Regions from separate parts of the Roseibium sp. SCP14 genome, predicted to be linked through region 4. Evidence: predicted binding sites of a transcription regulator. Region 4 holds the regulator's gene; each other region holds the start of a gene.
What was found. The regulator LexA, encoded in region 4, represses DNA repair genes until DNA is damaged. The targets are predictions, from matches to a motif close to TGTTCNNNNTGTGTTCNG.
Positions count from the first base shown of each region.

Region 1: a site for LexA is predicted at 2,539-2,556, ahead of ABLQ08_RS05490 (PA0069 family radical SAM protein). Genes of this name have one in related genera too.
Region 2: a site for LexA is predicted at 1,236-1,253, ahead of parE (DNA topoisomerase IV subunit B). Genes of this name have one in related genera too.
Region 3: a site for LexA is predicted at 3,581-3,598, ahead of ABLQ08_RS17290 (ATP-dependent helicase). Genes of this name have one in related genera too.

Region 1 is NZ_JBDZYH010000001.1:1,200,600-1,208,320, reverse strand. It holds gene ABLQ08_RS05505 (F0F1 ATP synthase subunit B) at 1-27, shown strand, start outside; gene ABLQ08_RS05500 (GNAT family N-acetyltransferase) at 196-654, opposite strand; gene ABLQ08_RS05495 (ribonuclease HII) at 688-1,338, opposite strand; gene ABLQ08_RS05490 (PA0069 family radical SAM protein) at 1,384-2,517, opposite strand; gene ABLQ08_RS05485 (glycosyltransferase) at 2,628-3,323, shown strand; gene ABLQ08_RS05480 (VOC family protein) at 3,429-3,878, shown strand; gene ABLQ08_RS05475 (glutathione S-transferase family protein) at 3,885-4,871, opposite strand; gene moaB (molybdenum cofactor biosynthesis protein B) at 4,896-5,453, opposite strand; gene ABLQ08_RS05465 (PLP-dependent aminotransferase family protein) at 5,640-6,866, shown strand; gene ABLQ08_RS05460 (ceramidase domain-containing protein) at 6,922-7,566, shown strand; gene ABLQ08_RS05455 (NADP-dependent malic enzyme) at 7,676-7,721, shown strand, end outside.
Region 2 is NZ_JBDZYH010000003.1:740,129-747,849, forward strand. It holds gene ABLQ08_RS15980 (tetratricopeptide repeat protein) at 1-719, opposite strand, end outside; gene parE (DNA topoisomerase IV subunit B) at 1,335-3,380, shown strand; gene ABLQ08_RS15990 (sulfotransferase family 2 domain-containing protein) at 3,499-4,209, shown strand; gene ABLQ08_RS15995 (DEAD/DEAH box helicase) at 4,500-5,945, shown strand; gene ABLQ08_RS16000 (GGDEF domain-containing protein) at 6,068-7,129, shown strand; gene tenA (thiaminase II) at 7,195-7,721, opposite strand, start outside.
Region 3 is NZ_JBDZYH010000004.1:65,660-73,380, forward strand. It holds gene ABLQ08_RS17280 (FAD-dependent monooxygenase) at 1-1,118, shown strand, start outside; gene ABLQ08_RS17285 (methyl-accepting chemotaxis protein) at 1,391-3,448, shown strand; gene ABLQ08_RS17290 (ATP-dependent helicase) at 3,632-6,067, shown strand; gene ABLQ08_RS17295 (hypothetical protein) at 6,232-6,720, opposite strand; gene ABLQ08_RS17300 (response regulator) at 6,910-7,638, shown strand; gene ABLQ08_RS17305 (ATP-binding protein) at 7,631-7,721, shown strand, end outside.
Region 4 is NZ_JBDZYH010000003.1:415,516-423,236, reverse strand. It holds gene ABLQ08_RS14560 (acyl-CoA synthetase) at 1-179, shown strand, start outside; gene ABLQ08_RS14555 (hypothetical protein) at 176-1,057, shown strand; gene lexA (transcriptional repressor LexA) at 1,207-1,917, shown strand; gene ABLQ08_RS14545 (ComEC/Rec2 family competence protein) at 2,000-4,219, opposite strand; gene gltX (glutamate--tRNA ligase) at 4,526-5,950, shown strand; gene gltA (citrate synthase) at 6,181-7,473, shown strand.

The DNA.
Region 1 (7,721 bases), on a different contig from region 4:
GCTCAGGTGAAAGAACGCCTGAACTAAACCGGTTCTGATTATCCAAGATTTGAAAAGCGGCCTTCGGGGCCGCTTTTTTATTGCCTCGTCAGGTGCACGCTGTCTGGCCAATTGATACATGCCCTGAGCGCCCGTCGGCCAGGAGTCAGGCAGTCTGCTCATGCAGAAAATGCCGACGGGAGATTTGCGCTGGTCTCAACGTCTATTTTGCTTCTGCATGATCACCAGCTCAATCTGTTGCTTTGCCAGTCGTCTTCCCGTGATCGAATAACCGAGATTCTCGTAAAACGAGATGTTTCGTTCACTGTCGCCTCCGGTGAACAGAGAGAAATGATTGGCGTGTTCGAATTCGCGCTCGATCGCTGACATCAACGACCGGCCGATGCCTTGTCCCTGAAAATCGGGTGACACAAATACGCGTCCGATGTCACAGGCTCCGTTATGCAACCTGGCGCGGACCGAGCCGGCAAGTTGCACTCCCATCCTTGCCATGAGGATAACGTGCGTGTCGAAGGCGGCGCGCATGTCATCGAGCGTTTCAACCAGCGGATCAATTGTCCAGTCCTGGTAGATCGCAGCCTCGCTCTGGTAGGCCAGTATCTGGAGTTCAAGCAGATCTGCTGCGTGATGTACTTCCGCCTTTTGAATTCTCAATGACACAACCCGGCAATCCCGTCGTGGAGTGCTTTATTCCGCCGCCGCAAGCCGCACTGGTTTGAAGGACATCCTATGATGTGGTGTCGGACCGAGCTTTTGCAAAGCTTCCTGATGTTGGGGCACCCCGTAGCCCTTGTGCTGGGCAAAGCCGTACCCGGGCTGATGTTCCTCAAGTTGAACCATCATCCGGTCCCGGGTGACCTTGGCGACAATGGAGGCCGCCGCTATGCACAAACACCGACCGTCTCCCTTTACCAGTGCCTGTCCGGTTTGCTTCAGACCTCGGGGCACATCGCGGCCATCTACCAGAACATATCTTGGTATCAGGGCGAGACCGTTTACAGCGCGGACCATGGCTGAAAGCGTGGCTGTCCGGATGTTCAGACGGTCGATGGTCTGAGGGGAGGCGCAGGCAGCGCAGACATGGGCGCTCGTGACAATCTTCTCAAAAAGCTCCTCCCGTTTGGCCTCAGTGAGTTTCTTGGAATCATTGAGACCATCTGGAACGTTGTCGTAGTCAAGAATGACTGCGGCTGTCACCACCGGACCAGCCCAGGGACCGCGGCCTGCTTCATCGACACCACAAAGCAACCCGTCAAACGATGCCGCGTGCCTGCGCTCCAGCGCAAGATCCGGGCTGTCGGGGAAGCGAAGGTCGAAAAGAGAGAAACTGTCTGACATGAGGCGCAGCCTGCCGCCAGCTTCATTCACTCGCAAGCAAGTTCTTCAAAAGAGACTCAGTTGCACACCACCTTTTTGCGGTTGGACGAATTCGTCCGTGTTGAGCTTCTTCCGACGCAGGTTCAGGCCAAACCTTTTGGCAGCCAGCGAGAAGCGTTTGGCAATCTGGTCCGCATAGGGGCCCCGGCCGCGCATGCGCTCGCCCCATTTGGCGTCATAGTCCTTGCCGCCGCGCATTGACCGGATCAGGTTCATCACATGCCGGTAGCGATCTGGTCTTTCACGCAACAACCAGTCGCGGAAAAGCTCCGATACCTCGAGGGGAAGCCTCAGGAGGATGAAGGCCGCTTCCTGAGCTCCATGTTCGGCAGCTGCTTCAAGAAGAGCTTCAATCTCGCTGTCCGTAAGCGCCGGAATGATCGGTGCCATCATGACCGAAGTCGGAATACCGGCCTCCGACAAGGCCTTGATGGCACCTAACCGCTTGTGAGGCGCAGAGGCTCTTGGCTCCATGGCTCGGCACAGTTTCTTGTCCAGTGTTGTCACGGAAAGTGCGACCTTGACCAGATTGCGTTCGGCCATGCGCGCGAGAATGTCGATATCCCGTATGACAAGAGCAGACTTGGTCACGATCGCAACCGGATGGCCGCAATTCTCCAGAGCTTCCAGAATATCCCGCATCAGTTTGTAGCCGCGCTCCAGCGGTTGATATGGATCTGTATTGGTGCCGATCGCAATGACACGCGGTGTGTATCCTGGTTTTGAGAGTTCCCTTTCCAGCAGCTGAGCGGCATTGGGTTTGGCGAACAGGCGGGTTTCGAAGTCCAGACCGGGTGACAGTCCCATGCAGGCATGACTTGGCCTGGCAAAGCAGTAGATGCAGCCATGTTCACAGCCCCGATAAGGATTGATCGACCGGTCGAATGAGAGGTCCGGCGATTCGTTGCGCGTGATAATCGTCCTGGCTTGCTCTTCCTGAACCTGGGTCTTCAACGGCGGAAGGTCTTCCAGGCTCTCCCAGCCATCATCAAAGCTTTCACGGGACAGCGGCTCGAACCGACCTGATCTGTTCAACGCCGCTCCCCGGCCACGGCGGCGATCTTCTGAAAGCCGGGCATTCTTGGTGGAAGGGCCTTCATCTTGGCAGGAAGAAGTGACAGTTTGCAGCACGGCGCTCATGAACGTGTTCCGTGTATGAGTGAGAACATAAAGAGAACATTAGTCAAAAACAGCGTTCAGACAAGCCCCTTCTCTCGCACCGCAATATTTTTCATGTAAAACTCGGGACCATGATCAGTGTGGTTATAGCGACAGATAATTCCGAGACCGAACTCGTTCACGCGCTCTCGGCTCTCGTTCCGGCAGCTGCTGAAGGTGTCATCCGCGAGGTAATCATTGTCGATGCCGGGTCTTCCGACAACACGGAGAAGGTCGCGGATGCAGCCGGATGCGTGTGGGCAAGCTGTCCGGGAACATCCCGCAGCGAGCGTCTGAGCCATGGCGCCGCTATGGCCAGGCGAGGCGATTGGCTACTGTTTCTAAGACCGGAAACGTTGCTGGAAAGCGGCTGGCACCATGAAGCTCAGGCGTTTATCGAGCGGGCGGGGCGGACGTCCAATGGCCCACGAGCCGTCGCCAGTTTCCGTCTTCGCTTCGAAGCATTCGGTCTGAGTGCGAGGATCAGCGAAATGATTGCGGCAATTCGCTCCCAGCTGCTCGGAATGCCCTATGGAGATCAGGGACTGCTGATTTCGCGTCAGTTCTATGACGAGCTTGGTGGTCATCGGCTCCTGCCGGAGCTGGAAGACCTCGATATTGCAAAGCGTATCGGTCGCAGCCGTCTGGTTTTCCTGAGGGCAGCTGCAGTATCTTCAGGTGATCCGGAAAATGAAGGAATGACGGCACGTTTGCGCCGAGCACTTGCTCGCTTCTGTGTCGGAACCTTGCGAATACCGGCGCGAGTGGCCGTGAAACTGCATGGATGAAGCTCTGGTTCCGGCCGTTACCGAATTCAATCTTGACGCAAGCAAACTCTCCGCACAATCTTGGGTGTAAATCCGTCAAGTTGTCACTCAACGAGCGAGGTTCGGATGATCCAGAGTTTTGACCATTGCACGATCGCGGTCCGGGATCTCGACGCGGCCAGATCCTTTTTTTCGCTTTTGGGATTTGAAGAGGAAAAGCAGAAGACCACGGTCATCAAGGGTGAGGTCTTTGCCGGGTACATGGGCGTTGAGAACCTCGAGGCCGATCACGTTACTCTTGTTGTGCCGGGCCTGTCACCGCGCTTTGAAATTCAGCTGCTGCACTATCGCAATCCCGAAGTGGTCGTCGATCCGCTGTGCACCCGTCTCGACAAGACCGGATACAATCACATCTGCTTCAAGGTGAATGACGCGGAGGCGATGGTGGAAAGGCTGAAGAGCAACGGTGTCGAGGTGCGCAGCGAGCTCAAGGGCTTTCACGACAGGTTGCTTTACTTCATAACCGGCCCGGAAGGGATCACCATCGAGCTTGCACAGTGGGGCGTCGAAGGCTGATTGCTCTCAGACCTGCTTTGCAAGGGCATGGCGTCCCGGGTGCCTGCTGAAGTCGACAATCGGTCCCTTCGGCACGATTCCGTGAGGATTACGGGCTTCGCTTTTCGAGTGGTAGCCCTGCCGATAGATCTCCAGCTTGACGGTTTCCGCTACGCCCGGCAGCGCATGAAAGCGACGGGCATAGTCCCAAAGGTTCGGGTAGTCGATCAACCGGCGCCTGTTGCATTTGAAAGCGCTCCAGTAAGCAACGTCAAACCGGGTGAGGGTGGGAAACAGCCTGACATCCGCCTCGGTGAGGTCATCGCCCAACAGCCACATACCTCTTTCAAGCGTCTTTTCGATACGGTCGAGTGCCTCGAAGACGTCGGCAACTGCCTCGTCATAAGCTTCTTGTGAACGCGAGAAACCGGCCCTGTACACCCCGTTATTGAGCTTCGGATAGATATAGCTGTTCCAGTCCTCGATTTCCTTCCGATGCTTTTCGGGAAAGAAATCGGTTTCAGTGCCGGCAATACCTTCGAAGGCCTCATTGAACATGCGGATGATTTCAGCGGATTCGTTGCTGACCAGCCTGCTGCGGTGAGTATCCCAAAGAACCGGGACGGTGACGCGTCCTGTATAGTTTTCCGTGCCCGCAGCGTAGATTTCGTGAAGGGCGTTTGCGCCGCCAAGTGTGTCCACATAGCCGTCTTCGGGTGCGAATACCCATCCGTCGTCAGTGCGCCTTGGAGCCAATACGGAAATCGGGATATGCGGCTGCAAACCTTTCAGGGCGCGCATCAAAAGCGTTCGATGAGCCCAGGGGCAATTCCAGGCAACGTAGAGATGGTAGCGTCCGCTTTCAGCTGAAAATCCGCTCGCGCCGGTCGGTCCCGCCGATCCGTCTCTGGTTACCCAGTTGCGGATCTGCGCCCTCGAGCGTTCATATCGTTCGCCTGACACATCGTTGCCGGTTGCTTGTGGATCCCAGACACCATCGATCAGCATGCCCATGAAAATTCCTCCCGGGTGCCGCGATCAGGCTTCCTGCAATTTGCCACGCTTCAGGTGTTCATCCAGCCGCGGCATGATCTCCACAAAGTTGCAGGGCATGTGCCGGTAGTCGAGTTGCCATTTCAGGATACCGTCCCAGGCATCCTTGCAGGCGCCGGGAGAGCCTGGCAGTACAAAGACATAGGTTGCGCCCGCAACACCGCCGGTTGCCCGGGACTGGATGGTCGATGTGCCGATCTTGTCGTAGGAGATCCGGTGAAAGACTTCCGAGAAACCGTCCATACGTTTCTCAAAGAGCGGTTCCATTGCCTCAGGCGTCACGTCCCGCCCGGTGAAACCGGTCCCGCCGGTGGAGATGATCACGTCCACCCCCTTGTCCGAAATCCAGGCCTTTGCGATTTCCTGGATGGCCGGCACATCGTCCGTGACAATCTTGCGGTCGGCAACCGTGTGACCCGCCTTTTTTATCCTGTCCACCAGCGTGTTGCCGGAGCGGTCTTCTTCCGGTGTTCGCGTGTCAGAGACGGTCAGGACCGCAATGTTGAGAGGGATGAATGGGCGGGTATCATCGATGCGCGACATGAAATGCTCCTTTGTGACCAACACATAGGCGATCGCGCAGGCTCATTCCAGTGGCATGACCAAGGCACGTGGTTGTTAAGATGGGAAATAAAATTACAAAAAATAACAAGATTACGACACTTGCAAAATAAATAGGTCAGTATTATTGACTTAATAATTGTCTATCCAATTGCGAATGAGCCAATCATGTCCACATGGGAAAGCCTTTACGCCAAACGTGCGTCGCGAATGCGCGCGTCGGAAATCCGTGAACTTCTGAAACTGCTCGACCAGCCGGACGTGATTTCCTTTGCTGGTGGAATACCTGACCCGGCGCTTTTTCCGGCAGGGGCGTTTCAGCAAGCCTATTCAGACATTCTGGGTGGTCCGGATGCGGCAAGAGCGCTGCAATACGGTGTCAGTGAGGGCAGCGCAAGATTGCGGCAATGGGTCGTCGGCCATATGCGCAAGATGGGCGTTGAGTGCCGTGCGGAAAACATCCTGATTACCTCAGGCTCTCAACAGGGTCTCGATTATCTGGGCAAACTGTTCCTTTCGGAGAACGATACGGCGCTTGTCCAGTGGCCGACTTATCTTGGTGCCGTTCAGGCTTTCAATGCCTACGAACTTCAATACGATCGGCTGGACCCCGGAACCAATCGGACGGCTGGCGACTATCTGGTCAAGGCGCGCGAAGCCGGCGGTTCGGTCAAGTTTGCCTATCTTTCTCCAGACTTTGCCAACCCCACGGGATTGACACTGGATGCGCAAGCGCGCCGGCGGGTCCTGTCGCTGGCGGTCGATCTCGGCTGCGCAGTGATCGAAGACGCTCCTTACGAGAGCCTGCGTTACGATGGTGACCCGATACCCCCGATCCTGGCTCTTGATTGCGAGGTGTCCGGTGGCATTGACAACAGCCGCACGCTCTATTGCGGCAGCTTTTCCAAATCTCTGTCGCCCGGCCTGCGGTTGGGGTGGATCTGCGCGGCATCGGAAGTCATCTCACGTCTGGTGCTCATCAAGCAGGCGAGCGACCTGAACACGCCGGTTCTGAACCAGGAAGCGATGGCACGTGTCGCCGAATCCGAGTTCGACACCCATACGGCGCGTACGAACGGTATCTACAAGGGGCGCCGGGACGCAATGCTGTCAGCGCTGGAAAGACATATGCCGGAGGGGACATTTTGGACAAAGCCGGATGGTGGCATGTTCATATGGGTAACCCTGCCGGAGCACCTTGATGCGGGCGACTTGCTGGAACATTCCGTGGAAACGGCAAAAGTCGCTTTCGTGCCCGGCAAGGCGTTTCATCCGGACGGCAGCGGCGCCAACACGATGCGTCTCAGCTTCTCCTGTGCGGACTATGAAAAAATAGAAGAAGGTATTTCAAGGCTTGGAAGGTTGATTACGCAAACTGTCACGTCCAAGTTGTAAGCAAAGGACAAAGTGTCGTCGGTTGGTCTGAGTGCTGAGAGAGAGGTGAGGGCGAATGGCGCTGACAGATCAGTTGAATAACTATTGCGAGCGGCTTGGACCCGAATTCTGGTCCGAGCCGCTGAACGCGATCACCAACGCTGCCATTGTGCTCGCAGCGCTTGCCGCCTTCGCGATCTGGCGCAGGAAAACACCGGACGATTTTCCGGCCCTCCTTCTGATCGCAATTGTCTTTGCAACCGGGGTGGGATCCTTCCTCTTTCATACGTTCGCAACCCGCTGGGCGATGCTAGCCGATGTGATCCCGATTGCGCTCTTCATTCACATCTATCTCTTTTTCGCTCTCAAGCGCTTTCTTGGGCTGCCCTGGTGGGGCGCTCTCGGCATCGTTATCGCCTTTTTCGCCGCAACACCGTTCATTGCCGATGTGGTCGAGCCGATTGCGGCTTCATCCTCAGGCTACGTGCCGGCCCTGCTGGCGATATTCGTCGTTGGGGCGCTCTATTCCCGGAAAAACCGGAAACTCGGTGCGCAGGTGCTGCTGACGGGCCTGGTGTTTGCCGTGTCGGTTACCTTCCGCACCTTGGACGAGCCCTTGTGCGGTCACATCGAGATCGGAACGCATTTCCTGTGGCATATCCTGAACGGCATCGTGCTGTTTGCACTATTACGGGTTCTCATTTTGCAACGCGCCGGATAAACCACAGAGACAATTCACGAAATTGCAGGAGTTCAATTATGGTGTCAGCCAGAGCTTTTGCAGCAACAACAAGTGACCTAACGGAACAGGCAGGAAGACAGAGACAAAAATGAGCGACAGCAACAAGACTGAAAGCGATCTGACCGAAGCCGCCC
Region 2 (7,721 bases), 320 kb from region 4:
TGCATATCGTGAATCCATCCCGCTTCGGAACCTGTTGCCTGTTCACGCGCGACGGTCATCCACATCAGTCCTCTGGCCTTTTTCTTTTCCGAAGAACCGAGCGTATAAAGGGTTTCACCGAGCCGGGCCTGGGCGCCCACATGCCCCTTCAAGGCGGCAAGATTATACCAGCGAACCGCCATACGGCTGTTGCTGTCCTGGTACATGCGCCCAAGTTCATATTGAGCTTCGGCATCGCCAAAATAGGATGCTGCATGCGTGAAAATATGGCGCGCGCGCGCTTCGTTTTTCGGCACGGCGCCGTCGATACCATTCAGATAATAGGAACCGAGGGCAACAAAGGCACTTGAGACAAAGGGGGCATCCGGGGCGTCCGGACGATCCTCACCGTGCTCGCGAACAATCTGGCTATAGTACTGAAAAGCCTTGAGATCGTCTTCCTGGACGCCGTCGCCGGTCGCATACATCTCGCCGAGTTTCCAAGCCGCGCTGGGCTGCCCGTTTTCAGCAGCATAGCGCAAAGTGGTCAATGCTTCGGTTTTCCGGCCTTCATTGTACTGCCGCACACCAGCGCGGAGCGCTTCGGTTGGAGACAAGTCTCCTGGACCAATCGAGCTGTCAATCGCAGGCTGCCCATCAAATGCCAACGCAGGGCCTGCGAGACCAACAACGATCAACGCGCTAAGCAAAGCTCCAGATTTTCCGAGGCGTTGAAGCATTGAACTCTTCTTTTGCATCCCTGTTACATTATTCACCATCGGCCGAATATCTTCGGTGCGACGGACGATCTTTACGATCTTGTTCTTTGTCCGCGCCAAGCGCATTTGTCATCTCGTTGGTACAAATAGCTGCTCGTAAGCGAACCACTTGATCACAAGGCCTAAAATGGCCAATCAATTCGGCCTAAGTTGGGCCATTCTGGGCCCAAATGAGACCATTTACTGTTTCCTTGGCCCGATCCATTTCAGTCATCGCCACATTTGAAACGTGGCCGGTGGATCAGATCATAACGCAACGGGTGATGGTCAAACATGGCCGAACATGGGCAGCCCGCTGTTTCGGACTGCTCCAGCACGACTCTGTTTTCAGGTGTTGCCGAATTAGCACAACTTTAGCCCCTGGCCCTACTTGCGGCATTTGCTTCATCCAAACACAATCAGGTTGACGATCGGTTTCCAGGACGATTTTGACAAGTTCGTTGTTGAAAACGAGGGGTTTTGGCCAAATTCCTTTCTCGTTCTATGTTTGTCCTTCAAACTTGAGTGTGATTCGGTGTAGGTATCGGCGCTGAAACTTCGGGAACCAGAATTACAAACCCCATCAGGCGATTTGGAATGAGCGCAAAAGACGATCTATTTGCTGGCAATGCAGCGGTCTCGGCCCCTATGACGCAGGAGGTAACTGCTCCTGCGCCGCAGAAATCGCGTCCAGTGACAGCCGTTCCGGTCCCGGATGAGTATTCAGCAGCGGACATTGAGGTCCTGGAAGGCCTTGAACCGGTCCGGCGCCGGCCGGGCATGTATATCGGCGGCACTGATGAAAAGGCGCTGCATCACCTGTTCGCGGAAGTCATCGACAACTCGATGGACGAAGCTGTTGCCGGTCATGCAACCTGGATCGATGTCAATTTGTCATCTGATGGCTATCTGACGATTACCGATAACGGCCGCGGCATACCGGTGGATCCGCATCCGAAGTTCAAGGACAAGTCCGCCCTTGAGGTCATCATGACGACGCTCCATGCAGGCGGCAAGTTCGACAGCAAGGTGTACGAGACCTCCGGCGGTCTGCACGGCGTCGGCGTTTCCGTCGTAAATGCCCTTTCAGAAGAACTTGTCGTCGAGGTCGCCCGAAGCCGCAAGCTCTATCGGCAGACTTTCAGGCGCGGTCATCCTCAAGGTGCGCTCGAGCTGGTCGGTGACACCCAGAACCGCCGGGGAACGCAGGTTCGCTTCAAACCTGATGAGCAGATTTTCGGCAAGGGAGCCCGCTTCCTACCAGCACGTCTGCTCAAGATGGCACGTTCCAAAGCCTATCTCTTTGGCGGCGTCGAGATTCGCTGGCGTTGTTCGCCGGACCTTGTTTCGGAAAAAGACGAAACGCCCACGGAGGCCGTTTTTCACTTTCCTGGCGGTTTGAAGGATTTCCTGGAAGAACGTCTGACAAAGGAACGCCGTGTCGTTGACGAGGTCTTTGCAGGCCGGACCGACAAAACCGGAAAACACGGATCCGTGGAATGGGCAGTCAACTGGTTCGCAGGTGACGGTTTTGTCAATTCCTACTGTAACACCGTCCCGACGCCGGAAGGAGGAACCCACGAAGCTGGTTTCCGCTACGCTCTGCTGCGTGGATTGAAGGCGTATGGCGAGCTTACGAATAACAAGAAAGCCAGCATCATTACCGGTGATGACGTGATGACGTCAGCCGGCGGCATGTTGTCGGTCTTTATTCGCGAGCCCGAATTCGTCGGTCAGACCAAGGACAAGCTTGCGACGAATGAAGCCACGAGGATTACCGAAGCAGCAGTCCGCGATGCGTTCGATCACTGGCTGACCGCATCGCCGAACCAGGCCAACAAACTTCTGGAATGGGTGATCGATCGGGCCGAAGAGCGCCTCCGACGCCGTCAGGAAAAAGACGTTGCCCGCAAAACGGCGGTGCGAAAACTCCGCCTACCCGGCAAACTTGCTGATTGCTCCGCCAATCAATCTGACGGAACCGAGCTCTTCATTGTGGAGGGCGACTCGGCGGGCGGATCTGCAAAGCAGGCAAGAAACCGGTCCAATCAGGCAGTGCTCCCCTTGCGCGGCAAGATCCTGAACGTTGCGAATGCAGGACGCGACAAACTTGTTGCAAACCAGCAGCTTGCAGACCTTATTCAGGCTCTCGGGTGCGGCACGCGTTCACAGTACCGGGAAACTGATCTGCGATACGAGAAGATCGTCATCATGACGGATGCGGACGTTGACGGCGCCCATATTGCATCACTTCTGATTACCTTCTTTTACCGGGAAATGCCGGAGCTCATTCGCGGCGGACACCTTTATCTCGCGGTTCCCCCACTCTACCGCCTGAGCCAGGGTGGGAAGACGCTCTATGCCCGTGATGATGCACACAAGGACGAATTGCTGGGGACGGTCTTCAAAGGAAAATCCAAGGTAGAAATCGGCCGTTTCAAAGGCCTCGGCGAGATGTTGCCTGCGCAGCTGAAAGAAACCACCATGGATCCTGCGAAGCGATCGATGCTGAAAGTCGACGTGGACGAGGAGGCTATTGCAGTCACCAACGATACGGTTGAAAGACTCATGGGCAACAAGCCTGAAGCGCGGTTCCGCTTTATACAGGAGAACGCAGAATTCGCTGAGGACCTTGATATCTAATAGCGACCAAGCGTAATTTGTTTGAAATTTGATTTTCAGATGGAAGCGGTCGTTTTCAATCGGGGCCGCTTCTCATTTTAGCCACCGGGCCTGTACTATGTTGAACAGGGTTTATGCGATGTTTGACAAGCGGCGGCGACCGCTTAGAAACCATGTTTATCTGGCCTTTCCGGATCATGACATTGCTTATGCCCGTGCAACCGAACCAGCGTTTCAAGTCCTGGCTCCTGTCCTGAATTGTCTCGCCGGAAATTACAACGTAACAACGCCAGGGAGCGACGTCTCACTGGAGCGGTGTAAGCTTGAGCGTCTGGTGTTTCACGGAAATGTCGAGTTGCTAACGGCACGAGAACTGAAACGCCGCTACCCGGAAATGAAAATTGTCGCCTGGGTGCAGGACCCGCTTCATCGACTTGCGTATTGTTACGAGAAAATTATCCTCACCGAGGAGGCCTTGCCCTCTTATTACAACGAGCGCTATTTCGATAAAACGATGTCACCGGTGGACTTCGTGACGCATGTCTCCGGTATCTCGGATCTGGATGCAGATAACCTGTTTCGTAGTCAAAAGGCGACGCTGACTTACAAAGGTGCTTTGACAGCCGATATTGTTTTGAAGCTTGAACAGTTTGAGGATTCACTCGAACGGTTTTTGTCTGTAAGCTTACTTGAACAACGCCCGACCTCATCAACTAGCTATCGAATATCGGACTATGTTTCTGCGGATACCTTGAGTTCTTTCGCAGATGAAGCCTTGGGAAAAATGCTTCATAGGCGCTACAAGCAGGACTACAACCTGTTCTACTCCCAACCGGCGCTGTCGGCCTGACAAGAACTCAAATTTCACCGGATGATGCTTTGCAGACCAAGCTAACCCGTCGGATCGTGCTCGTCTTTCATCCCTCATTTAGTAATGTTCCGTACGGATTTCATAATGCAACCAAGTTGCTCTATTAACTGAGTTGGCAAATTCAGAACAGAAATACTCGATTTTCTTGATATTTTACCTCAACGGCGCATTGACACCTGTGCACATGAATGTAGGGTGTGCGCACGTTGGCGCCGACGGTTTCCAAGGTGCTTACAGATTACAATCACAACATCTGGGCAAAGCGCTCCATGGCATTTGATACTCTCGGTCTTAGCGAGAAGGTCCTCGCTGCAGTCGAAGCAGCAGGTTATAAAGAACCCACCGCAATTCAGGCCGGGGCGATCCCGCAGGTGCTGGAGCGCCGTGATATACTCGGCATCGCACAGACCGGAACCGGCAAGACCGCAAGTTTTACGTTGCCGATGTTGACCCTGCTGGAAAAAGGCCGGGCGCGGGCAAGAATGCCGAGAACGCTCATTCTCGAACCGACACGAGAACTCGCGGCTCAGGTGGAAGAAAACTTCGAAAAGTATGGCACCAATCACAAGCTGAATGTGGCATTGCTGATCGGTGGTGTCTCATTTGCCGAACAGGACAAAAAGCTTGACCGTGGTACAGATGTTCTGATTGCCACGCCCGGCCGCCTTCTCGACCATTTCGAGCGTGGCAAGCTCCTCCTACAGGGTGTCGAAATCCTGGTGATTGATGAAGCAGATCGCATGTTGGACATGGGCTTCATCCCCGATATCGAGCGAATCTGCAAACTGATCCCCTTCACCCGCCAAACCCTGTTTTTCTCGGCGACCATGCCGCCAGAAATTCAGCGTCTTACGGAAACGTTTCTGCAGAACCCTGCGCGAATCGAAGTCGCGCCGACGTCGTCTACTTCTGACAACGTGACCCAAAGGCTCAAAGCCTCACCTTCGAAAGACTATGAAAAGCGGGCTGCTTTGCGAGAGCTCCTGGAAGGTGCCGAAGATCTCAAGAACGCGATCGTTTTCTGCAATCGAAAACGAGACGTCTCGACGCTCTTCAGATCTCTGGAGCGACATGAATACAATGTCGGTGCGCTGCATGGTGACATGGATCAACGCACTCGCATGATGATGCTGGACAATTTCCGAAAGGGAAATATCAAACTTCTCGTTGCCAGTGACGTTGCCGCCCGTGGTTTGGACATTCCGGAAGTCAGTCACGTATTCAACTTTGACGTTCCCAGCAATGCCGAGGACTATGTTCATAGAATCGGCCGAACGGGTCGCGCGGGAAGAACCGGATCTGCATTCACGCTGGTGACAGGCGAAGACCAGAAGTATTTGGAAGCAATCGAAGCGCTCATCAAGAAGTCTATCGACTGGCAAGGCGATGCGATCGACTTCGAAGCTGCTGCCAAGGAGCGGAAAGCCAGACGGAAAGCCGGCAAATCGGCGAAAAGCAACACCACCAGCAACGACAACGACGCAGAACAGGCGAAACCCGCAGGGCGTCGCCGTTCGCAATCGAAATCACGCGACACTTCCAAGAACGTCATTGAGGAGCAAAAGGACGCCTTGACCCCGGCCCCAGTTTCCAGCCTTCCGCAAAAGTCTTCCGGCAAAAAATCAAGAAATGAAAAAATGGAACCGGCATTCAGTCCCGGCGTCCATATTCCTGCATTCCTTCTACGTGAGCCTCGGCCGAAAAAGGCTTCATAACTGCAATTTTTATCAAGGTTCCGCCTTAAGCTTAACGGCTCCTTAAGCGTTACATCAGCATTTTAAACTTAGACTTTGCGACCGTGTGGGGCGGATTCGCGGAGCTTAAGTGAGAGATTTTTATGGCGGACGAAGACGACCATAAGCGGACCATCAAGTACGGTGAGTCCGCTATTAGTTATATCAAGAAGAATACGCTGCCAGCATATCCGCGTTCTTATGAACTCTGGTACACCTACGCTGCTGGCTTCAATCAGGGCCTGAACCGCGCGATCAACGACACGGTCAAACAAAACGGCCGGATCAGCACCGACGAGATGCTGACACTTTACGGACGCTTTTTGTCCCCTACTCGCTTGGGAGATCGTCTGGATGAGGTTGGAACCAAAGTTTCCCGGGAAGTCGAGGAGCTCGTCGATTCGATCAAATTATGTACCGACGCCACATCCGATTATGGTGCTGCTCTTGAGCAGGCGGGCGAAAAAATCAAAAGCGTTGCCGACCCTGAAAAGCTTCAGATTTATGTAACGCATCTCGTGAAGTCGACGCAGAATGCGGTGTCTTCCAATCGGAAACTGGAAAGTCAGCTTCTGGAGTCGAAAAAGCATATTGAAAGCCTGCAATCCGCGCTTGAAGCAATTCGATATGAGTCACTCACTGACGAATTGACAACCCTCAATAATCGCAAGCACTTTGAAAATTCGATTGAAAAGATCACCGATCAATCGAACGAGAGCGGTCGCGGCTTTGCATTGCTGATGACCGACATCGATCACTTCAAGAAGTTTAATGACACTTACGGTCATCAGACTGGTGATCAGGTTCTTCGACTTGTCGCACTGGCCGTGAAGCAAAACATCAAGACTCAGGATGTCGCATGCAGGTATGGCGGAGAAGAATTCGCGATAATTCTTCCACATACCGACCTGGAGGAAGCGAAGAAGATCGGCGAAAGTATCCGCACCGCCGTAATGTCGAAGGAACTGGTGAAGCGCTCAACAGGTGAAAACCTCGGTCGTGTCACCATCTCTGTGGGGATCGCCTGCTATCAAAATATGGATACCCCGCATTCCATTCTGTCGCGCGCGGACGAGGCACTCTATTCAGCCAAGAATGCCGGCCGCAATCTGGTCAGGACGGAACAAGACCTGGATCCATCATCAAGTCGAGAAAACGTCGCTTAAAAACAGGAGGTTGCCCGGCAACTTTGCAGTTCCAGACCTTGGATCTAAGCCGGGCGAGCCTTTGCCTAGCGCTGAGCGTTCAATCCCATTTGCCAGAAATCACTTTCGAGCCGAGAAGCCTTTTCGAACAGTGACAACACCCTCGGATAGCGGCTTTCTGTGAGTACCTGTTCAGCGGTTTCGTCAAACCAGCTGGCAAATCCTCTCGCGAGGTCCTGGTATCCTTCGCCTGCATATTCCTGGATCCAGCGTCGGTATGCATTGCCTTCCCGGTCAGCCCCTTGGCCGGTCAATCTGGAACCGATCTCTGCATATCCGATAATGCACGGCGCCAGCGCTGCCTGCAGGTCCAACAGGTCACCAGACATGCCGGCATCGAGGACAAAGCGGGTATACGCCATTGTGGGAGTGTCTTCCGGAGCATTCTCGATCTCCTCTCGCGACATTCCCCATTTACCACAGAGCTCGATATGGAGGTCCAGCTCGATATCGAGAATCGCTTTCACTCCTTCAAGAGACTGCCGCATATCGGAAACGGACGGACTCTTGTAAACACCCAGAGCATATGCCCGGGCAAACTGGATCAGAAACA
Region 3 (7,721 bases), on a different contig from region 4:
ACAGTTCGATACGGGAAAAAGCAGGAATTGCCTTCAACGGGCACGAACGGTCGCTTCACTGGCACGTTCTCGACGCGCAAATCGAAGGCTGGCCTTACAAGGAAAGCCACGGTGTGCTCTTTTTCGAGTCTCTTATCGTCAGTGTCTATCGGACAAAGGAAGTCTTCAGGGTCTATTCCGCCTCATTTGAACCGAGCAAGGAAAGCTGGTCCAGAGTGCGGGACTTTCTGAAGAAACACGTTCCTTCAGCCAAGCTTGGTCCGGCGCTCAACGACACCGCCTTTCACAGCAAGTCCAAATTAAGTGCCTGTTTTCGTTCCGGCAGAATTGTCCTGGCAGGTGATGCTGCGCATGCAATGTCTCCCAGCGGTGGGCTGGGGTTGAACAGCGGCGTTCAGGATGCGCTGAATGTCGGCTGGAAACTGTCTGCGGTTATCAAGGGACAGGCAGAAGAGGCCCTGCTGGACACCTACGATCTGGAACGGCGCGCTGCAGCACAGGCCGCGCTGACGGTAAGCCAGGGCAACGATGATCTGTTCTCAGTGGCCGACCCTGCCGTGCGAGCGCGTTCCTTCCGCAAGTTCGGGGTCAAGATGGTTCACTACCTGCGCGGCGGGGGATCCGGATATGAAGCCGTCATGGGGCCTTATGAAAGAAGCATCGTCGCGTCTGGTTCCGAGCCTGATTTCGGTCCCGGTCCGGGCGTGCATTTTCCTTCAGACATTCAAGTCGCCCGGGCAGACGGCCAGCTTTGTTATCTCACGGGGGAACTGGGCACGCATTCCCATAACCTTGTGATCTTCATCGCAGATGGCGGCATAGAAGCGAAACTGCTTGTCGAAAGTGCGATCGGTCTTTGCTCGGCTTACGCAGAAGAAATCACGCTGACGGTGGTTGCACGAAGCATAGAAGGCGTGGCGGCTCGAACTGCCCTAGGTGCGGAAGGCGTTACACTGCTGATCGATCAGGAAATGACGGCACACAATCTGCTTGGTGTCGTTGAACGCTGCGCAATGTGGGTTCGGCCGGACGGTTGGATCGGGGCACGGCATGACGACGCCGCAAACGTTGAGGCGCTGAAAGGTGATCTGCAAGATGCTTTGCCCAACCTGTTCTGACGGGCAGGCCCCTTTGCCGGAATACACGCTAAGATATTAGAATCAAAGGATACTCCCGCACAATTTCGTAGTGCAATTGGATCAAATACACCGTAACTATGGGGAAAACTACCGATCACGTCAGGGAAAATTTCACCACCTGAAATTGATTCATTTGGCATTGGTCGGAAATGGTGTCGTATTTTGCCAAGTTTGAAACTGACGTTAAGTAACAAGTAATACGTACGCCCCAGTTTCAGGAGAACGATTGTTATTCTGGAGGGGCAACCGCTATGAAGCGTGTTAAGTTACAAATAGGATTGCTCGCTGCCGTTCCCATGCTCGCGGTGGTCGGGTTTGCTGCGCTCAGCGTTTATGAAAAAGTCGTGGAGCGATCAAACCACGCCTTCATGAAACCGATGACCCGGATTGCGGAAGACTCAGGTAACCTGATTCACGAAATCCAGACAGAGCGTGACAAAACGGTTGCATTCATCAACTCGGATTATTCGGCAGACGCTCGCACTGTGCTTAATGCTCAACGGCCGAAGACAGATGCCAAGCTGAAAGTCTTCGACGAGCATCTCGCTTCTTTGAACCTGAGCGATCAGGAACTTCTTGAGGACCTGCAGCATGTCGCTGAGGAGGTTCACAAGATCGACAAGTTCCGCAAGGCAATTGACGGGCAGAATATGTCCGTCGATGAGGCCATTTCCAACTATTCGAAGGAAATCGAAGAACTCATTCACGTCGTCGGAGTAACGACGGAAGCCAGCCCGTCAAAGGAAATCACTTCCGAACTGCTCCCCTATCTGACCCTGGTTGAAGCAATGGCAACAGGTAGCCTTGAGCGGGCAAACGGTGCTGCTTTGCTGAAGGAGTTCAATGCGACCGGCAAGGTCAATCAAAAGCTCTATGTCAAGACGATTGCCAACTACGGTGCGGAAACCGCTTTCGAAAAAGAATTCGAGTCCATCGCCACCCGTGAGCAGAAGGCGCTTTGGAAAGCAACGCTCAAGGGCCCGGCCGTCAAGCAGGCGCAGGAGATGCGCCTGATCATTCAGAATTTACCTGAAACCGGTGACGCTGCAGGACTGAGCGAGGCAGCCTGGTTTGAAACTGCAACCAATCGCCTCGGCCTCGTCAAAAAGGCTGCGGAGGAGTTCATTCATAGGGCAGAGGCTGCCGCTGATCACGACGTTGCTCGCTTCGATACCCAAATTCTCTGGCTGTTGATCGTTGCCGTCGTCTTTACCGCAATTACTCTAGCAATGGTCGTCTACCAGGTCTTCTCGATCACAAGAACGCTCGGTCGTCAGCGTGACACCATTTCAAGCCTGGCAAAGGGGGAGCTGGAGGTCGAGGTTTCGGATACCGACCGTCCAGATGAAATTGGCGATATCGCACGCGCCTCGGAAGTGTTCCGCGACAAGCTGATCCGCCAGAAGGACCTTGAGGAAGAAGCCGAGCGAGGCCGTGTGTTGCGCCGCCAGCGGGCTGAAAAACTGGAGCGAGCGATTGAGCACTTCCAGATGTCCGTAACTTCCATTCAGGAACAGCTCAACGGCGAAACGGAAGGCATGCGTTACAGCGCCGACGAAATGGTGAAGATCGCCATGCACGCTGATGAAAGTGCACGTGCTGCCAACGCAGCGACCGAAGAAGCGACAACAAACGTTCAAACGGTGGCTTCAGCCGCAGCTGAACTGTCGGCTTCCATCGGGGAGATCTCGCGTCAGGCCGCGACGGCTACGGAGATTTCCTCCACTGCGGCTGAAACAGCTGTGGCCGCGGATCGTGATATCTCGATCCTGGCAGAAACCGCCGACAAGATCGGCGAAGTGGTCGAAATCATCCGGGCAATCGCGGAACAAACCAATCTGTTGGCGCTGAACGCGACCATCGAAGCTGCCAGAGCCGGTGAAGCCGGCAAGGGATTTGCGGTCGTCGCGGCGGAGGTGAAGGAACTTTCGACCCAGACCGCACGGGCGACAGACGAAATTGCCAGCCAGATTTCCGGCGTTCAAAGTTCAACCCAGAAATCCGTGACCGCGATCCGCTCCATCGTCGAGAAGATCGAAGAAGTCCGCTCCGTCAGTGAAACCATCTCAGTTTCGGTAGACGAACAGAATGCCGCCACGAGCGAGATCACGCAGAGCATCACGCTTGCATCCGACGGGGCCTCCTCAGCAGCCTCCAACGTTGCCGGTGTTTCCGGATCGATCGATCAGACACGGCAGCAATCGGAAACAATGAGCACGTCCGCAGAGCAGCTGGGGCAGGTTGCGACCAACCTTTCGGCGTCGGTCAGCCAGTTCCTGAGCGAGGTGCGTGAAGACGAGGCGGCCTGAGGAGCAAAGTTCCGAGTTATTGTTCTTTGGCCGTCCTGGAGGCCGGGGTCCCGCAACCCCGGCCTTTTTCGTGCGGCTTTCAGGGTTCTTGTCCCCACTATTTCCGGGAAATCCGTCTCGCCAAGAACATTTTGTTGCTATATTGTTCTCCGAAAGATCTTTTGACATTCGGACCAGTAAATCATGGCAGACCCGGACGGGTACGACGATCCTTTTGATGATCCCTTTCAGCCGATCGGTACCCGGTCCGATCCTGCCCCTGTCCCGCAGCGGCCGCAGGGAGGGATCGCCGCGCGCGCCATGGCTGCACGCAAGGCACCGGACTATCTCACTGGTCTGAACCCGGAACAGCGGCTTGCAGTCGAGACGACCGAGGGACCGGTGCTGGTGCTTGCAGGTGCCGGGACCGGCAAAACCCGGGTTCTGACCACCCGTATCGCCCACATTCTTGCGACAGGGCTTGCACGTCCGTCTGAGATCCTCGCGGTGACTTTCACCAACAAGGCTGCTCGCGAGATGAAAGATCGCATTGCCGGTTTCGTCGGCGGCAATGTGGAAGGCATGGCGTGGCTCGGAACCTTTCACTCGATCTGCGTCAAGATCCTTCGAAAGCACGCCGAGTTGGTCGGATTGAAATCAAGCTTTTCGATCCTGGACACGGATGATCAGATCAGATTGATCAAGCAGATCATTCAGGCTGAAGGCCTTGATGACAAGCGTTGGACCGCGAAGGCGTTTGCCGGCATTCTGGACGGCTGGAAAAACCGTGCGCTGACGCCGGACATGGTTCCCGAGGGTGAAGTAAGAGCTTTTGCCAATGGCCGGGGACGGAAGCTCTATGAAGAATATCAGGAGCGGCTTTCGATCCTCAATGCGGCCGACTTCGGAGATCTGCTATTACATGTCATCACGCTGTTCAAGACGCGTCCGGATGTCCTGAAGGAGTATCAGCAGCGTTTCCGCTACATGCTGGTGGACGAGTATCAGGACACCAACATTGCGCAGTATCTCTGGTTGCGTCTGCTTGCACAGGGCAATCCGAATGTCTGCTGTGTCGGTGACGACGACCAGTCTATCTACGGTTGGCGCGGTGCGGAAGTCGACAACATCCTGCGCTTCGAACATGACTTCAAAGGAGCTGTCGTCATTCGGCTGGAGCGCAATTACCGCTCCACCAGCCACATTCTGGCAGCGGCCTCACATCTGATCTCGTTCAATGAAGGACGACTGGGCAAGACGCTTTTCACCGATTTTGAAGAGCCCGATCACGATCTTGTCTCTGTAGCCTCCGTCTGGGATTCAGAAGAAGAGGCCCGCACTATCGGCGACGAAATCGAAGCCCTTCAGAACAAAGGGCACAGTCTCAATGAAATGGCGGTTCTGGTCCGTGCTTCCTTTCAGATGCGAGAGTTCGAAGACCGCTTCGTCACCCTCGGTCTCAACTACCGTGTCATTGGCGGTCCGCGCTTCTACGAGCGAATGGAGATCCGTGATGCGATGGCCTACTTCCGCTGTGTCGTTCAGCCTTCTGATGATCTGGCGTTTGAACGGATCGTCAACACACCCAAGCGCGGACTCGGGGACGCCACTTTGAAGCTGGTGCACGGGCTTGCTCGTGCCGAGCGCATTCCGTTGATGCAGGCGGCGAGCCAGCTGATCGACACCGAGGAACTGAAACCGAAACCGCGCAATGCCCTGAAGACCGTGCTTGACAATTTCGAACGCTGGCGGCGGCAGCTTGATCAGCTCAAACATACCGAGCTTGCGGAAATCATTCTGGATGAGAGCGGTTACACCGAGATGTGGCGGCAGGACCGCTCGGCGGAAGCACCGGGACGCCTCGACAACCTCAAGGAACTTGTTCGCTCCATGGACGAGTTCGAGTCTCTGTCGGGCTTCCTGGAACACATCGCCCTGGTGATGGATCGGGACAATGCGGACGCCACTGACGCGGTGTCCATCATGACGTTGCACTCGGCCAAGGGGCTCGAGTTCGACACCGTCTTCCTTCCCGGATGGGAGGAGGGACTGTTTCCGCATCAACGGTCACTTGACGAGAGCGGCCGGGCGGGTTTGGAAGAAGAGCGCCGGCTTGCCTATGTCGGCATCACACGCGCCCGAAAGCGTGCCAAGATCTATTTCGCTTCCAACCGCCGGATCCATGGATTGTGGCAATCGACCGTGCCGTCCAGGTTTCTGGACGAGCTGCCGCCCGATCATGTTGAAATTGGTGAACCTTCCTCCAACTACGGCGGCTATGCCGGAGGAGGGTATGCACCATCGCGTTTCGACAGTGCCGATCCGTTCGAGGGAGGAAGCTACTCGACGCCGGGATGGAAGCGGGCGCAACGTGCCCGTCAGTCCTCCGACGGCTTCTCAGACAGCGGTCGCGGTTATCAGTCCGCACGCATGAAACGCCAGGGGCCTTTGACCATTGAGGGCGAGCTGGTGGCAAAATCGGTCAGCGAAACGCCTTCCGATTACTCCGTCGGCGAACGTGTGTTTCACATCAAGTTCGGCTACGGCGCCATCAAGTCAATTGAAGGCAACAAACTGACGATCGATTTTGAAAAGGCCGGCGTCAAGAAGGTCATCGACAGCTTTGTCGAACGCCATTGACGGTTTGTTGGCACTGATGTTTAGGGGGGAACCGGCCACAGGGGATGAGGCCGGCCGGTTTCCGGTGAACGCTTTAGCTAGGAATGCCGCGGGCAGCTCCTACAGGCTCTTGGGAAACCTGGCCTGACCGGGTGGTGGGCGGTCAGGCTTTCCTGCGCAGCCCGTCAGACCTTGAAATCCGCGAGCAGAGACGAGACGTTTGCTGACGACCGGTCACCGCTGTCATCATAGCCTGAGCTGCCTTGCAGCTGTTCCAGAACAGCGTTCATCAGTTCTTCCATCACGGCGCCGGACTGGCCGGTGGAAGATTGTTCAAAAGGCCCTGCATGTTCTGGTTTGCCCAAGTCACCTTCTTCGAACATCTCTGAAAGATGATCGGCCTGCTCCTGGCTGATTGTGCCGGCGTCAACCTGATCGGACAGCAGGGTTTCGAACCTCGCCTGAACCTCATCACTTGAAGGCGGCCCGGAACTGAAATCAGGTCTTTCCGTTGCCTCGCGCTGTGTTTGAATCGCGTCGAGGGCTTCGATCACCGCTTCCTGGTCATCGGCGGTGATTTCACCTGCCTCGACCTGTGAGCTCAAATTGCTCACCACCTGATCTCGCGGCGATGCTCCTGGCGGCATCATGGGCGTCGAGCCAATGGACGTCATTGAATTTGCTCCCGAATTGACCTTTACGCCGGTACTTCAAGGACCGTTGGATGGTAATGGTTAACAGGTTCTTAACCGGTTGATGAGGTTGATTTCGGGGTGTTTCCGCGCTCCTTGCCAGAAACATTCGGATACACAAAAGCTGAAAAACCGGATGAAAAATTTGAGTTTTCAGGCATAAGTTTCCGCATGCAAAGACAGCATCATATCCTGATTGTCGAAGACGATCCCGAGATCGGTCTGCTGATCAAACGGCATCTGATCGCCAACGAGTTCAAGGTCACCCTCGCACGCGATGCGTTCGAGATGGACCGTCAGCTCGCCAGAGACCGTATCGATCTGATCGTGCTGGATATCATGTTGCCGGGGGAGGACGGTATCAGTATCTGCCGCCGCCTTCGTGCTTCAGGCAATGTTCCGATCATCATCGTTTCGGCCAAGGGAGAAGATATCGACCGGGTAATTGGACTGGAGGTCGGTGCCGACGATTATGTGCCCAAGCCATTCAATTCGCGTGAGCTTGTTGCACGAGTGCGAGCCTTGTTCCGAAGAGTGGAGCTGGACGGAGCGGCATCTCCGGTGGAGAGCGTCCGTTTGCAGTTTGAAGGCTGGCTCATGGATTGCCGCACCCGTCAGCTTTTCAATTCGAATGAGGTTTTGATTTCGCTGACGCCTGCCGAATTTGACCTGCTCAAGGTCATGGTCGAACGGGAAGGACACGTTCTCAGCAGGGATCAGCTTATCGACCTGACCCTTGGACAATTCGGTGCCTCCAACGGGCGGAACATCGATATTCTTGTCAGCCGGTTGCGATCCAAGCTTGAAGCGGGAGGGGCGACCTACAGGTTTATCCGAACTGTTCGGTCAGGAGGCTATGAGTTCGTTGCGCCCGTGGAGCGTGATGGCCAGAATGATTAAGCGATTTTGGCCGGAGACAATGCGCAACCAGATCCTCGTTCTGATGATCTGCGCGAGCCTGTTCATGATCCTTGTCGGGGTTG
Region 4 (7,721 bases):
TCGCAGAGACGGGAACAGCACCGGAAGACGCCCATCTTGCTGACTTCCTCTCCGGAAAGGTCGCCAAGTACAAGATGCCTGCCCGCTATCTCTTCATCGAGCAAATGCCGACCAGCGCGTATGGCAAGATCACGAAGAAAATTGTGAGGGAACACTTGGAAGAGAAAGGCCTCCTGTGAGACGACCGGCTCCACGAAACCGCTCGGACATCCGGCATCCCGGCCCCCTGGCTGAAGACCGCCGCCCCCATGCCACCTGCCACGCCGACCCCATAAGTCTCGAGTTATCGGATGGGCAGTGGTTGCTTGCGGCTTTGGGCAACTGGGCAGATCGGGAAGGTTATGGCTCGGCTGTTCTTGATCTCAGTGGTCTGAACTTGCGCTCCTTCGATTATGTCATGCCGGACAGGGCAATCGATGATCGCCACGCCGCCTGGTACAGCGATACTCATTCATCAGGTGGAGCGACCCTAGAGGAAGCTGTTGCTATTCTGGGATGGCGGGACGGAACCTGGTTTGCCCATATCCACGCTTATTGGCATGAGGACGGAAAGGCGAGGCTTGGGCATCTGTTGCCCGAGACACTCGTCTTGAACGGATTGGCACAGTCGAAGGGATTTGGACTGACTGGAGCGCGTTTCGTGTCGGAACCTGATCCGGAAACCGAGTTCACACTTTTCCGCGTGAAACAGGATCAACCCAACCCATCAAACCAAAACCACAACGCGGTCATCGCCACGCTAGCCCCTTTTGAAGACTTCCACCAGGGCGTAGCGGCTCTGGCAGATCGATTTTCCGGGCCGACCTACGAGGTTCATGGTCTTGGCAGCTTCGCCGGAGCGGAATTTACCGATGGCCGGATGATGCCGGGTCTGATTTCAGAAATCCTCATTAGGTCCGGGGCCGGTCGGAGACAAGACCAGAAACTGATGTTACCCGTACGATGCGTTGACCTGACCGGACAGCTGTATGAAGGCATGGTCAAACCCGGGGGCGCTCCAACTTTGGTGACATGCGAACTGTTGCTGACTTCTCAAACTACCGTGTCTTCACGCTAGCATTCGACGCTCGCAATCAGGTAGCGGAGCCGCTGATTTCCACGCCCAAAGGAACAGTAAGAGAACATTTACCCTTGCAGAACACAATAGGAACAGGTAGTGTGTTCTTGATTTGTACCACTTGATTCTCGCGGTCAGGGGAAGCCGATATGCTCACGCGCAAGCAGTATGAACTGCTCATGTTCATTCATGAAAGACTGAAGGAAACAGGTGTCCCACCTTCATTCGACGAAATGAAAGATGCCTTGGACCTTCGATCCAAGTCCGGCATTCATCGCCTGATTACGGCACTCGAGGAACGAGGCTTCATCCGTCGCCTTCCGAACCGCGCACGCGCAATGGAAGTTGTCCGCCTGCCCGACTCGATCGCTCCCGGCCTCAGCTCCCCGCGTCCACGAGGCAGCTTCTCACCTGAAGTGATCGAAGGCTCACTGGGCAAGCAGGAGGCGCCTCCTCCGGCACCGGTTGTTGAAACAGCCGGTGCGGAAATTCCGGTCATGGGGCGAATTGCGGCAGGTGTGCCGATCGAGGCTATCCAGACCCACAGCCACTCCATCACCGTTCCGCAGGAGCTACTCGGCAAAGGTGAACATTACGCCTTGGAAGTGCGGGGCGACTCCATGATCGAGGCCGGCATTCTGGACGGTGACACGGTGCTGATCCGCCGGACAGACAGCGCCGATAGCGGTGACATTGTCGTTGCGCTCGTGGATGATGAGGAAGCAACTTTGAAGCGCTTGCGCAAGAAAGGTGCCTCCATAGCTCTCGAAGCAGCGAACCCAGCTTACGAAACCAGGATCTTTGGACCAGGCCGCGTTCGCGTGCAGGGCCGGCTGGTCGCCTTGTTCCGGCAATACTGATCAGGACTGAGCCTGCCAGGCATCATGCACGGCAGGCTTCCGGAGACGCGGGGCGATCACGCCTTGCAGCAACACTTGTGTGCTAGTTTTCTCTTTGAACCTGCTTGAGTTTTTCGCGGGTAAAGGTACCGGGCATGTGCCAAGGTCGCGGATTGGCAGAAACTGCGAATTTGATCTTTGATATTTTCACGCCTGATTGACTGTCGACTTCAGGTTGGTCCGTCTGCGTTGCGTAAGCCATTTTCTCCCTCGACAACCAAATGGATACAGCACCGCGCTCTTCGCGGACCGCTCCGCCTATTGAGGTCGCAGTTCGGCAAGTTTCAGGAATGATTAGGTCGGACACGACAATGTCTGCATGTTCGCAATCCAGACGAAATGCATCTGCAGTTCTTGGAAGCGCAACTTTCAAGGGTGTGTTCAGGGCCGTGTTTAAATCGCCCTCGGAACTTGCGGGATAAGCCAGTACGACGCAGCCACTCGCATCACACCTTACTTGAGGCGATTTCATCTTGCGCGATTTTATCGCTGAACTGACAACACCTTCGCTTGCGAACCAGATATCGGTGGCAAATGACTGCCGTCTTCCGGTCCATCTAAGGAACCCCTGTTCATCTCGTGCAGCCACTCTAACTCCGGAGGATGCAATTTGAATATCTGGCGGTCGCTGCGAGATTAAAAGCAGCGCACCGGCAACCATCGGCATGATCGCCCAAATACGTTGACGACCAGGCAAGAGCAGAACGGCAAAAAAGGAGGAGGTAAACAGCAGAGCCGCCGGTGCGCTCAACTTTCCAACCGCGCCGGCACCGGCATCCAGCTGCGCGGTAAATTCGGCGATTTTCAACAGCCAGGAGATGCCCATCGACATGACCGTCAACGGGAACGATGCGAGACCAAGCGGCATCAGCACCAGCGCCAACACCCCAAGCGGCATGATCACGAGAGAAAACACCGGCATTCCAAGTAGGTTTCCTACGACACCAAACGGCGCAACCTGACCGAAATGATGCGCCCCGATGATACCGGTTGCCAGACCTGCAACACTCGCTGTCACGACAAGTCCTGCACTCCAGCGAAAAGCATTTCGCAACAACAGAGAAATTGGACCGGCTTCTGCCGGCACTCCTCTACCGATCGAAAGCTCTCGGTTTCGCCAAATCTCATAAACTGCGATCAAACAGATGACAGCAGCAAAAGACATCTGAAAACCAGGAAAAAACAGGCGCTCGGGTGCCAGAAGCAACAAAGCCAGTCCGGCGATTGCAACACTGCGCAGCGTTAATCCCCTCCTGCCGACAAGAACACCAAGAAACACCAGCCCGATCATGAGAAAAGACCGTTGCGTCGCAACGGAGGCACCGGAAAGAAGCAAATACACAAACGCTGCGACCAACGCAGCGACGGCAGCCCATTTGTGTGTCGGCCAGCGGAGTGGCAGCGCCGGGATGACTGCGAGTATCAACAGGACAATCGCGTACGCCCCACCAGCAAACAGCGCCATATGCAAACCGGATATCGCCAGGATATGAGCAAGTCCTGCCGCTCTGAGATCCTCCTCCTGTTCTTTGGCAATACCACTGCGATCACCGACAAGAAGCGCGACAGCGAGACTTGCTTCCGGTGTATCTCTAAGTGCCGCCTTTATCTTCGCCCCAATGGTGTCCCGAAAACCCTGCAAAACCGAGCGCAATTGTACATCCAGAGGCGTCTCGTCGTAAGGCACCACCACCGGCGGACCAAAGCTAAATCCAGTTGCACCTATCTGGGAAAAGAAAGCCCGAAAGGAAAAATCATAGTCTCCTGGAGCAACCGGTCCAGCAGGTGGAAACAATCTGGCCCGCACTTCGATCTTGTCGCCGACATTGACGAGAGGCTCAGCAGGAACACGCAGACGAACAAGTTTCGGAAAACCGAGCGCCTCTCGAGATCGGCCTTCCACATTCAATACCTTCACCAGAAGACGGGTACCAGACGCATTGCTCCTCCGTTCAAGCGCATAACCAGAGAGGTTCACGTTCATCTCTTCGCCCAACTTCGGAGCGTCGACAAATGCAGTTCTCATCGAGCCGATCACCACGCCCCCCAGGCAAGCCAACGCCAGTAGAACGAACTTTCCGCGCGCTCCTGAAACTCCAAAGCGGACTGCCACCCCACACGCCAAAGCGAAAAGCATCGCCAACAACAGCCAGTGGGGCTCACCGGGAAGGATCAGATAGCAGGCGATACCGGCGGCGAATGCGAAACCGATCCAAAGAAGACCTTGTTCCTCCCAGAAAAGGCCACCTCTTGCCTTGCGCAACCTGCTCTTCTGGTTTTGAGAAAAAAACGGCTCAAATCGACCACCGTTTTGGGTTCTGGTCCAGCTTTCAGAACTACGATCAGAGAAAAGCATTTTCTGATCTGTACGCCGCGTCGACTCCGCGTCGCGTCGGCTTTTATCTTTGGAAGGTATTTGAGCCCCGTACACCACCTGTCGCTTGCTGGCCTCCTTGATGGAAGAAACCGTGAAGGCCCTATTTTGCCGGAACAAAGCCTGTGCTAATACCGGCGCCACCTAAAAGCGCAATCAGCGCAGATATTCTGACAGAGACTTTCAGAAAGTACCATGGCACAAAAAATCGTCACGCGCTTCGCGCCATCTCCGACCGGTTTCCTGCATATTGGCGGCGCCCGTACAGCCCTCTTCAACTGGCTCTTTGCCAAGCACCATGACGGGAAAATGCTGCTGCGTATTGAAGACACCGATCGCGCGCGCTCAACCCAGGAAGCCGTGGATGCCCTGCTGGACGGTTTGACATGGCTTGGCCTCGATTGGGAAGGTGATCCTATTTCCCAGTTCTCACGCGTCGATCGGCACAAAGAAGCCGTTGAGCAAATGCTTGCGGATGGCTCGGCTTATCGGTGCTACTGTTCGCCGGAAGAAGTCGACGCCATGCGCGAAAAAGCGCGGGCTGAAGGCCGTCCGCCGCGTTACGACGGCACCTGGAGGGACCGTGATCCGTCCGAAGCGCCGGAAGGTGTTTCTCCGGTCATCCGACTGAAGGCTCCCAATGAAGGTGAAACCGTTGTCGATGACATGGTTCAGGGGCGCGTTGTCATTCCGAACAAGGACCTGGACGACTTTGTTCTGATGCGCTCCGACGGCACACCAACTTACATGCTGGCCGTGGTTGTTGACGACCATGACATGGGCATCACTCACATCATTCGCGGTGTCGACCACCTGACCAATGCAGCCCGGCAGACGCTTATTTTCCAGTCCCTCGACTGGGAAGTGCCTGCGATGGCGCATATTCCTCTTATTCACGGTCCGGACGGCGCGAAGCTTTCAAAGCGTCACGGAGCCACCGGTGCTGAAGCCTATCGTGAAATGGGCTACCTGCCGCAAGCGATGCGCAACTACCTGGCGCGTCTCGGTTGGAGCCATGGCGACGAGGAAATCATGTCGCTTGAGGACATGATCAAATGGTTCGGCATGGATGCCGTCGGTCAGTCAGCTGCCAGATTCGACTTCAAGAAGCTGGAAAACCTGAACGGCCATTACATGCGCGCAACGGACGATGCGGAACTTTTAAAACACTGGAAAGTCTATCTCAGCCATGTGGAAAACGGCGAAGAGGTTCTGGCGTGGCTATCAGACGCAGGCAACGAGCAGACAGCGCTCATGGCTTTGCCGGGGCTGAAAGAGCGCGCCAAAACTCTCGTCGAACTGACCGAAAGCGCCTCCTATCTCTGGCGCCAACGCCCCCTTGATACAGATGAGAAGGCTCAAAAGATTCTTACGGATGAGGCAAGGTCCATTTTGAAGGATCTTCATATTGTCTTGTCCAATACCTCTGACTGGGCCGCAGAACCGCTGGAAACAGCCGTAAAAGCCTACGCAGAACAAAAAGAACTCAAGCTTGGCAAAGTGGCTCAGCCTCTTCGCGCTGCCCTTACCGGTCGTGGCACCTCTCCGGGGATTTACGACGTGTTGATCGCCTTGGACCGTGAAGAATCACTTGCAAGGATCAAAGACCAGGAAGCCTGAGAACAACAATGAAAGCGCCCGTTTGATCCTGACGACAATCGGGTGGCTTTGACCAATGGTCATACGGGCCTTTGACCAAAGCGTTATACCGGCCAGCTTGCGGCACTGCAGTAAATGGGCTAGGCAAGAGCCGAAAATTTATCCAGTGCCGTCTGTTGCCTTTGTTGAGATCCTCTCATTCGGGCAGGTCATCAGACTGGCGCGCCAGGTTAACGCAAAGGGGTTTCTGTATGGCCGACAACAACGCCAAGCTCAACGTCGGTGGCACCGACCACGACTTCGACGTACTTGACGGGTCCATCGGACCGTCAGTTGTGAACATTTCGTCCCTGTACAAGGACTCCGGGATGTTCACGTATGACCCGGGCTTTACCTCAACCGCATCCTGCGAATCCAAAATCACCTACATCGATGGTGACGAAGGAACACTGCTTTACCGCGGCTACCCGATCGAACAGCTTGCCGACCACGGTGACTTCCTCGAATCCTGCTATCTGCTTCTTTACGGTGAACTTCCGACCAAGCCGCAAAAGGACGACTTCGTTCAGCGTGTGACGTACCACACGATGATCCATGAGCAGATGAACCGCTTCTATTCCGGTTTCCGCCGTGATGCTCACCCGATGGCGATCATGGTTGGTACCGTTGGTGCTCTGTCGGCGTTCTATCACGACTCCACGGACATTACTGATCCGCATCAACGGATGGTCGCTTCTCTGCGCATGATCGCAAAAATGCCGACAATGGCCGCAATGGCATATAAGTACCATGTTGGCCAGCCATTTGTTTATCCACGCAATGACCTTGGATATGCAGCCAACTTCCTGCACATGTGTTTTGCGGTACCGTGCGAAGAGTACAAGGTGAACCCTGTTCTTGCTCGCGCGATGGATCGCATCTTCATCCTGCATGCCGATCACGAGCAGAACGCTTCAACTTCGACAGTTCGCCTGGCAGGGTCTTCCGGCGCCAATCCGTTCGCGTGTATTGCGGCAGGTATTGCCTGTCTGTGGGGCCCCGCTCACGGCGGTGCAAACGAAGCTGCGCTGAACATGTTGTCCGAAATCGGCTCGGTCGATCGCATTCCGGAGTTTGTTGCACGCGCGAAAGACAAGAACGATCCTTTCCGCCTGATGGGCTTTGGTCACCGGGTCTACAAGAACTACGACCCGCGTGCACGGATCATGCAGAAAACGACGCATGAAGTGCTGGGTGAACTCGGCATCAAGGACGATCCGCTTCTGGATGTCGCGATGGAGCTGGAAAAAATCGCCCTCAATGATGACTATTTCATTGAGAAGAAGCTGTATCCGAACATCGACTTCTATTCCGGCATCACCCTGCGCGCACTTGGTTTCCCGACCACCATGTTCACGGTACTGTTCGCACTTGCGCGTACCGTTGGCTGGATTGCTCAGTGGAAAGAAATGGTGGAAGATCCGTCTCAGCGCATCGGTCGTCCGCGCCAGCTCTACACCGGTGCGACACAACGCGACTATGTGCCGATTGATCAACGCCGATAAGCCAGATGGTGCTGGACCCATTGAAAGGTCCTTCAACTTCAGCTTGGTGAAAATTGAGATGCCGTCAGACTTCTGGCGGCATCTTTTTTTTTGCTGCTCCCTAGGGGAAACCTTGGATTGAACAGAAACAAAATTTCTACCCGCATACATCTGGCGGAACAAAGACTGCAAGTCGAGGTTTTAACTGAAAATCTTCTGACTTCTTTACTCGCACAAAGAAGCAATAGAATCAAAAGGAAGCACATAAA